DNA from 2 places in the Streptomyces sp. UC4497 genome. Region 2 is predicted to be linked to the other one. Evidence: riboswitches for the same ligand, from Rfam matches in the RefSeq annotation. Region 2 holds a riboswitch; the other holds the start of a gene.
The links. Region 2 has a riboswitch for glycine ahead of gcvP (aminomethyl-transferring glycine dehydrogenase). Riboswitches for the same ligand answer to the same signal wherever they lie in the genome.
Positions count from the first base shown of each region.

Region 1: it holds a riboswitch for glycine, as region 2 does, so the genes downstream of both, gcvT (glycine cleavage system aminomethyltransferase GcvT) here and gcvP (aminomethyl-transferring glycine dehydrogenase) in region 2, are expected to answer to the same signal.

Region 1 is NZ_JBTYHB010000051.1:25,288-29,059, forward strand. It holds gene ACYSUO_RS39225 (enhanced serine sensitivity protein SseB) at 1-643, opposite strand, end outside; gene ACYSUO_RS39230 (AAA family ATPase) at 771-1,388, opposite strand; glycine riboswitch at 1,549-1,658, shown strand; glycine riboswitch at 1,659-1,760, shown strand; gene gcvT (glycine cleavage system aminomethyltransferase GcvT) at 1,816-2,931, shown strand; gene gcvH (glycine cleavage system protein GcvH) at 2,986-3,363, shown strand; gene glyA (serine hydroxymethyltransferase) at 3,372-3,772, shown strand, end outside.
Region 2 is NZ_JBTYHB010000005.1:350,666-354,437, reverse strand. It holds gene ACYSUO_RS10475 (DNA polymerase IV) at 1-1,085, shown strand, start outside; gene ACYSUO_RS10470 (PRC-barrel domain-containing protein) at 1,028-1,402, opposite strand; glycine riboswitch at 1,526-1,621, shown strand; gene gcvP (aminomethyl-transferring glycine dehydrogenase) at 1,808-3,772, shown strand, end outside.

The DNA of each region.
Region 1 (3,772 bases), on a different contig from region 2:
GCTCCACGCCGATGAACAGGGACGGCTCGGCGTCCTCCACCGTCGCGAGGCAGCGCCGGGCGCTCAGCACCGTGCCGAGCCCGTCGAACTCCTCGCGCACCGCGGCCAGGAAGTCCATGGGGTCGACCTGCCAGTCGGGCTCGCTCAGCACCACGCGGCCACCCGTCGCCGGGCCGTCCAGCGGCGTGCGACCACTGCGGGCCAGCTCGGCGACGGCCGGCGGCGGCAGCGGTACGCCGACCGTGCCGTCCGGGTTCACGGCGATGCCGACCTGCGGCGGAAGCCCGCGCGCGAACTCCACGGCCGGGGCCACCGTGCAGTCCATGCGGCCGCCGGTGACCGCCATGAACTGCTGCTCGGAGCTGAACACGGGGACGTAGGCCTGGCCCGCGATCTCCAGGCTCGGCAGATCGAGGTCCCTGCTGGCGTTCGAACCGCCCCTGGGCAGCGGTATCCACACATGGCTGCGGCCGAGCACCTCGACGATCCGGCCACCCGCCGAAGACCCCGCCTCCTGGCCGAGCGCCGCGGCGAGGACCTGCTCCAACTCGTTGGCGGGCCAGCCCTGCGCGGGGTGGGCGTAGCCGCCCTCGTGCCCCTGGGCGTGACCGTGACCCGGCTCCTGGGTGCCTGGGAACTCCATGACTGCCATCAACCTCTGCTGTTCTGCCCGCTGCTGTGCCCGCCCGACCTTAACTCGTACACACAAGGGGACACGGTGCGGTTACTTCCGCTTACCGGGCCGGCCGCTTACCGGGCGGGCCCCCGCGTCAGTCGCCGAACGTGATCCCTCCCAGCGCCTCCATCGCCGCCCGGTCGAGCAGCACCGCCGACTCCATCCCGACCGGCAGGTCCCCGCGCTCCGTCGAGCTGACGAGCGCGCCCACCGCACGGCGGTGCCGGGCGAAGGCGTACCGGGACACCCCGCGGCCGCGGTCCCGCTGCCCTTCGAGGGCCGTGTCCGCCGGTACGTCGAGCAGCATCAGGTGGACGGCGACCCCGCGCCGCCGCGCCGTGCGGATCACCCAGCGGCGCACCCACGCCTGCGTACCGCAGTCGTGCACGACGACGCTCACGCCCGAGCGCATCGCCCGGCGCAGCCCCACGTAGTGCGCGACGCGGACCAGCGGGCGGTACAGCGCGTACGGCAGGTAGCGCGGCATGCGCGCGGCCCAGCGCTCGCGGGTGTCCTGCGAATCGATCCGGATCTCCGTGACGGCCCGCCGCATCAGCGTCGACTTGCCGCTGCCCGGCAGGCCCGAGAGCACGACGAGGTCGCCCGCCGCGAACGCGAGCCTTCGTGGTGTGTGACCACGGCGGCCGCGCAGGTCCCGCACCGAGCGCTGGCCGGGGATCACCCCTGCCACCACCGGCGCCGAAGCCGACACCGCATAAGCCCCCGCCACTGCCTTGTGCACCGTGATCGTCCTCCCCGCTGCGGTCACGTCACCCTTGCCCCTCAAGTGTAAAGAGAAGGTAATGCCCCTCAAGGGGTTTCCCTGTCGGACGGGCATGCAATGATGTGCCCGCAACTGCATACCGGCCGCTTGAATCCGCGCGGGAGAGTTCCGGGTACCGAGTCGTATCGACGAGTTCCCGGACGCCGAAGGAGCAAGTTCCTCCCTTGAATCTCTCAGGCCCCGTACCGCGCGGGCGAGGCAGATCTGAAAAGTGGGGCGCCTTTGTGACACGGCGCCCCCACCCAAGGTGCAAGCCCCCTCGGGGCGAACCTCTCAGGTTCCGATGACAGATGGGGAGGACGTCTCGTACGCGAGACCCCGCCATCGCCGTCATGCCCCTGGGAGCAGACCAGCTATGACCCGCACCACCGCACTGGACGCCCTGCACCGTTCGCTCGGCGCGACCATGACCGACTTCGCCGGCTGGGACATGCCGCTGCGCTACGCCAGCGAGCGCGACGAGCACAACGCCGTGCGCACGCGGGCCGGCCTCTTCGACCTCTCCCACATGGGCGAGATCACGGTGTCCGGGCCCGAGGCCGTGGACCTGCTCAACCACGCCCTCGTCGGCAACATCGGCTCCGTCGGCGCCGGCCGCGCCCGCTACACGATGATCTGCCGCGAGGACGGCGGGATCCTCGACGACCTGATCGTGTACCGGCTCGGCGAGACCGAGTACATGGTCGTCGCCAACGCGGGCAACGCGCAGGTCGTGCTCGACGCCCTGACCGAGCGCGCCGCCGGCTTCGACGCCGAGGTCCGCGACGACCACGACGCGTACGCGCTGCTCGCGGTGCAGGGCCCGACCTCGGCCGCGATCGTGAAGTCCGTCACGGACGCGGACCTGGACGGCCTGAAGTACTACGCGGGTCTGCCCGGCACCGTCGCCGGTGTCGAGGCGCTCATCGCGCGCACCGGCTACACCGGAGAGGACGGCTTCGAGCTGTTCGTCTCCCCCGCCGACGCCGAGAAGCTGTGGCAGGCGCTGACCGAGGCGGGCGCCGAGTACGGCCTCGTCCCCTGCGGCCTGTCCTGCCGGGACACGCTGCGCCTGGAGGCGGGCATGCCGCTGTACGGGCACGAGCTGACGACCGACCTCACGCCCTTCGACGCCGGCCTCGGCCGCGTCGTGAAGTTCGAGAAGACCTCGCACGGGGACAACTTCGTGGGCCACGACGCGCTGGTCGCCGCCGCCGAGCGCGCCGAGGCCAACCCGCCCCGCAAGCTCGTCGGCCTCATCGCCGAGGGCCGCCGCGTCCCGCGCGCCGGGATGTCCGTCGTCGTCGACGGCAAGGTGATCGGCGAGGTCACCTCCGGCGCCCCGTCCCCGACGCTCGGCAAGCCGATCGCGATCGCGTACGTGGACCCCGCGCACGCCGAGGCGGGTACGGCGGGTGTCGGAGTCGACATCCGCGGCAAGCACGAGCCGTACGAGGTCGTGGCCCTGCCGTTCTACAAGCGCCAGAAGTAGCGCACGCTCCCCCTCTGTCACCAGCACCTTCCCGCGTACAGGAGAATTCGCATCATGAGCAACCCCCAGCAGCTGCGTTACAGCAAGGAGCACGAGTGGCTCTCGGCCGTCGAGGACGGCGTCGCCACGATCGGCATCACGGAGCACGCCGCGAACGCGCTCGGTGACATCGTGTTCGTCCAGCTCCCCGAGGTCGGTGACACCGTGACCGCGGGCGAGACCTGTGGCGAGCTCGAGTCGACCAAGTCGGTCTCCGACCTGTACTCCCCCGTCAACGGCGAGGTGACCGAGATCAACCAGGACGTCGTCGACGACCCGGCCCTGGTCAACTCGGCCCCGTTCGAGGGCGGCTGGCTGTTCAAGGTCCGGCTGGCCGACGAGCCGAAGGACCTGCTCTCCGCCGACGAGTACACCGAGTTCTCCGGGAGCTGACCCCACCGATGTCCGTACTGAACGAATCCCTGCACGAGCTCGACCCCGAGGTCGCCGTCGCGGTCGACGCCGAGCTGAAGCGCCAGCAGTCGACCCTCGAAATGATCGCGTCGGAGAACTTCGCTCCGGCCGCCGTCATGGAGGCCCAGGGCTCGGTCCTCACCAACAAGTACGCGGAGGGCTACCCCGGCCGCCGCTACTACGGCGGCTGCGAGCACGTCGACGTCACCGAGCAGATCGCGATCGACCGCGTGAAGGCGCTCTTCGGCGCCGAGTACGCGAACGTGCAGCCGCACTCCGGCGCCTCCGCGAACCAGGCCGCCCTCTTCGCCATCGCCAAGCCGGGCGACACGATCCTCGGCCTGGACCTGGCGCACGGCGGCCACCTCACGCACGGCATGCGCCTGAA
Region 2 (3,772 bases):
CCGGTGAGGCGGCCTGGGACGCCGCTTCGGCGGAGGCCGTGGGGCGGCGGCTGCGGGCCGACATCCGGCGTGTGACCGGGCTGACCGGGTCCGTGGGGCTCGCCGCGTCCAAGATGCTCGCCAAGATCGGCTCGGAGGAGGCGAAGCCGGACGGGCTCGTGCTCATACGCCCCGGTACCGAGCGCGCGCTGCTCGGGCCGCGGTCCGTGCGGATCCTGCCCGGCGTCGGGCCCGCGACGGCGGATCATCTGCGGCGGGCCGGGATTCTGACCGTGGAGGAGATCGCGGGGGCCGGCGAGGACGAGCTGGTGCGCCTCCTCGGGAAGGCGCACGGCAGCCATCTGTACGAGATGGCGCTGGCCCGCGACGAGCGGCCGGTCGTCGCCGAGCGGGACTCCAAGTCGGTATCGGTCGAGGACACGTACGACGTGGACATCCATGACCGGGTGCGGGTCCGGATGGAGGTGCGCAGGCTCGCCGGCCGGTGCGTGGAGCGGCTGAGAGCGGCCGAGCGCTCGGGGCGGACCGTGGTGCTCAAGGTGCGGCGCTACGACTTCTCGACGCTGACGCGCTCCGAGACGCTGCGGGGGCCGACGGACGACCCCGGGGTGGTGCGGGAGGCCGCGGCGCGGTTGCTGGAGAGCGTGGACACGACCGGTGGTGTGCGGTTGCTGGGGGTCGGTGTCAGCGGGCTCGCCGACTTCACGCAGGAGGACCTGTTCGCGCAGTTCGCCGCCGCGGAGGAAGCGGCCGCGGAGGAAGCGGCCGCCGAGGAGCCGGAGGGGGAGGCGGACGCGGCCGAGCCGGTGGAGGCCGCCGAGCCCGTCGAGCGGCGATGGCTGGCCGGGCACGATGTGCGGCATGCCGAGTTCGGGCCCGGGTGGGTGCAGGGCAGCGGGCTGGGGCGGGTGACCGTGCGGTTCGAGACGCCGTATGCGCTGGTGCCGGGGCGGGTGCGGACCTTCCGGGTCGACGATCCCGAGCTGGAGTCGGCGGATCCGCTTCCGCTGGTGGAGGGCGCCGAGGTTCAGGTCGGGTCGTCCTCCGCGCCCGCGACCTTGCCGAATGTGACGTCGGGCGACTGAGGAGCCGTGATGTCCAGACCGTAGTGGTCGTAGAGCTGGAGTTCCTGCTCGGGGGAGAGGTGGCGGCCGACGCCGAAGTCGGGGGAGTCCTTGATCAGGGAGCGCTCGAAGGGCACGTGCAGCGTGCCGTCCGTGAAGTCGCTGGGTTCGAGCGGGACGAAGGCGTCGCGGCTGAACAGGCCGGTTCGTATCGCGGCCCACTCCGGTTCGCCCGTCGCGTCGTCGAGGTACACCTCGTCGATGGTGCCGATCTTGGCTCCGTTGCGGTCGAACGCCTTGCGGCCGATCAGATTGCGCGGATCAACATCGGTCTGCACGGGCCCTCCAACTGATCGCGATGATCGCAACTCGTCTGTAAGCACTACGAAAGAGCACATTGCGGAAGGCGGCCACTCGGGGGCTGCGGCCAAGTAGCCGCTGGTAGGCTGGCGAGTGGCTGCTGACCCCGTGCGGGAGAGTCTTCCGACAGTAGTCGGGGGCGCCGAAGGAGCAAATCCTCCCCGGAATCTCTCAGGCCCCTGTACCGCACGGACGAGGTCACTCTGGAAAGCAGGGCGGGGTGCACGGTTTCCGCTCTCACCGACGGTGCAAGCCGGTGTGTTCCGTGTTCTCGCGGGGTGGGCCGGTGAAGCTCTCAGGTTGAGATGACAGAGGGGGAGGCCGTCCGGGTACCCGCGCCGTGGTGCCCCTCGTAGGTCGCAATGACCAGGAGGCCTCCGCCAATGACCGCCAATCGTATTCCGCTCTCGCAGCTGGAGCGAGGAATCCCCTTCGAGCAGCGCCACATCGGCCCCGATGACGCCGCTCAGGCCAAGATGCTCGCGCAGGTCGGCTACGGCTCGCTGGACGAGCTGACCGCGGCCGCGGTGCCCGATGTGATCAAGAGCGCCGAGGCGCTCGACCTTCCGGCCGCCCGTAGCGAGGCCGAGGTGCTCGCCGAGCTCAAGACGCTCGCCGAGCGCAACCAGGTGCTCGGCTCGATGATCGGCCTCGGTTACTACGGGACGTTCACGCCGCCGGTCATCCTGCGCAATGTGATGGAGAACCCGTCCTGGTACACGGCGTACACGCCCTACCAGCCGGAGATCTCGCAGGGCCGCCTCGAGGCGCTGCTCAACTTCCAGACCATGGTCGCCGAGTTGACCGGCCTGCCCACTTCGGGTGCCTCGCTGCTCGACGAGGGCACCGCGGCCGCCGAGGCGATGGCCCTGTCGCGCCGCGTCGGCAAGGTCAAGAACGGCGTGTACGTCGTCGACGCCGACGCCCTTCCGCAGACCATCGCCGTCATCGAGACGCGCGCCGAGCCGACCGGCGTCGAGATCGTCGTCGCCGACCTGAGCGAGGGCATCCCCGCCGAGGTCGCCGAGCGCGGTGTCGTGGGTGTGCTCGTGCAGTACCCCGGTGCCTCGGGTGTCGTGCGGGACATCAAGCCCGTGATCGACCAGGCGCACGAGCTGGGTGCCATCGTCACCGTCGCCGCCGATCTTCTTGCTCTTACGTTGCTGACCTCGCCCGGCGAACTCGGCGCGGACATCGCCGTCGGTACGACGCAGCGCTTCGGTGTCCCGATGGGCTTCGGTGGTCCGCACGCCGGATACATGGCCGTACGCGAGAAGTTCGCGCGCTCGCTGCCGGGCCGTCTGGTCGGTGTGTCCGTCGACGCCGACGGCAACAAGGCGTACCGACTCGCCCTGCAGACCCGTGAGCAGCACATCCGCCGCGAGAAGGCGACCAGCAACATCTGTACCGCGCAGGTGCTGCTCGCCGTCATGGCCGGCATGTACGCCGTGTACCACGGGCCCGAGGGCCTGAAGTCCATCGCGCGGCGCACCCACCGCTACGCCACCGTGCTCGCCGCGGGACTCACCGCGGGCGGCGTCGAGGTCGTGCACGGCGCGTACTTCGACACCCTCACCGTGCGGGTGCCCGGCCGGGCCGCCGAGGTCGTCTCCGCCGCGCGCGAGGGCGGTGTCAACCTGCGCCTCGTGGACGCCGATCACGTCTCGCTCTCCTGTGACGAGACCACCACACGGGCCCAACTGGGCTCCGTTTGGAGCGCGTTCGGTGTCGAGGGGGACGTCGAGGCCCTGGACGCCGAGGCGGCGGACACGCTGCCGGGCGGCCTGCTGCGCGAGGACGACTACCTGACGCACCCCGTCTTCCACCAGCACCGCTCCGAGACGGCGATGCTGCGTTACCTGCGGACGCTCGCCGACCGCGACTACGCGCTGGACCGCGGCATGATCCCGCTGGGCTCCTGCACGATGAAGCTCAACGCGACGACGGAGATGGAGCCGGTCACCTGGCCCGAGTTCGGCCAGCTGCACCCCTTCGCCCCCGCCGAGCAGGCGCAGGGCTACCTGACGCTCATCCGTGAGCTGGAGGAGCGGCTCGCCGAGGTCACCGGCTACGACAAGGTGTCGCTGCAGCCGAACGCCGGCTCGCAGGGCGAGCTCGCCGGTCTGCTCGCCGTCCGTGGCTACCACCGGGCCAACGGCGACGAGCAGCGCACCGTCTGCCTCATCCCGTCCTCCGCGCACGGCACGAACGCGGCGAGCGCCGTGATGGCCGGCATGAAGGTCGTCGTCGTGAAGACCGCCGACGACGGCGAGGTCGACATCGAGGACCTTCGCGCCAAGATCGAGCAGTACGCGGACCAGCTGTCCGTCCTCATGATCACGTACCCG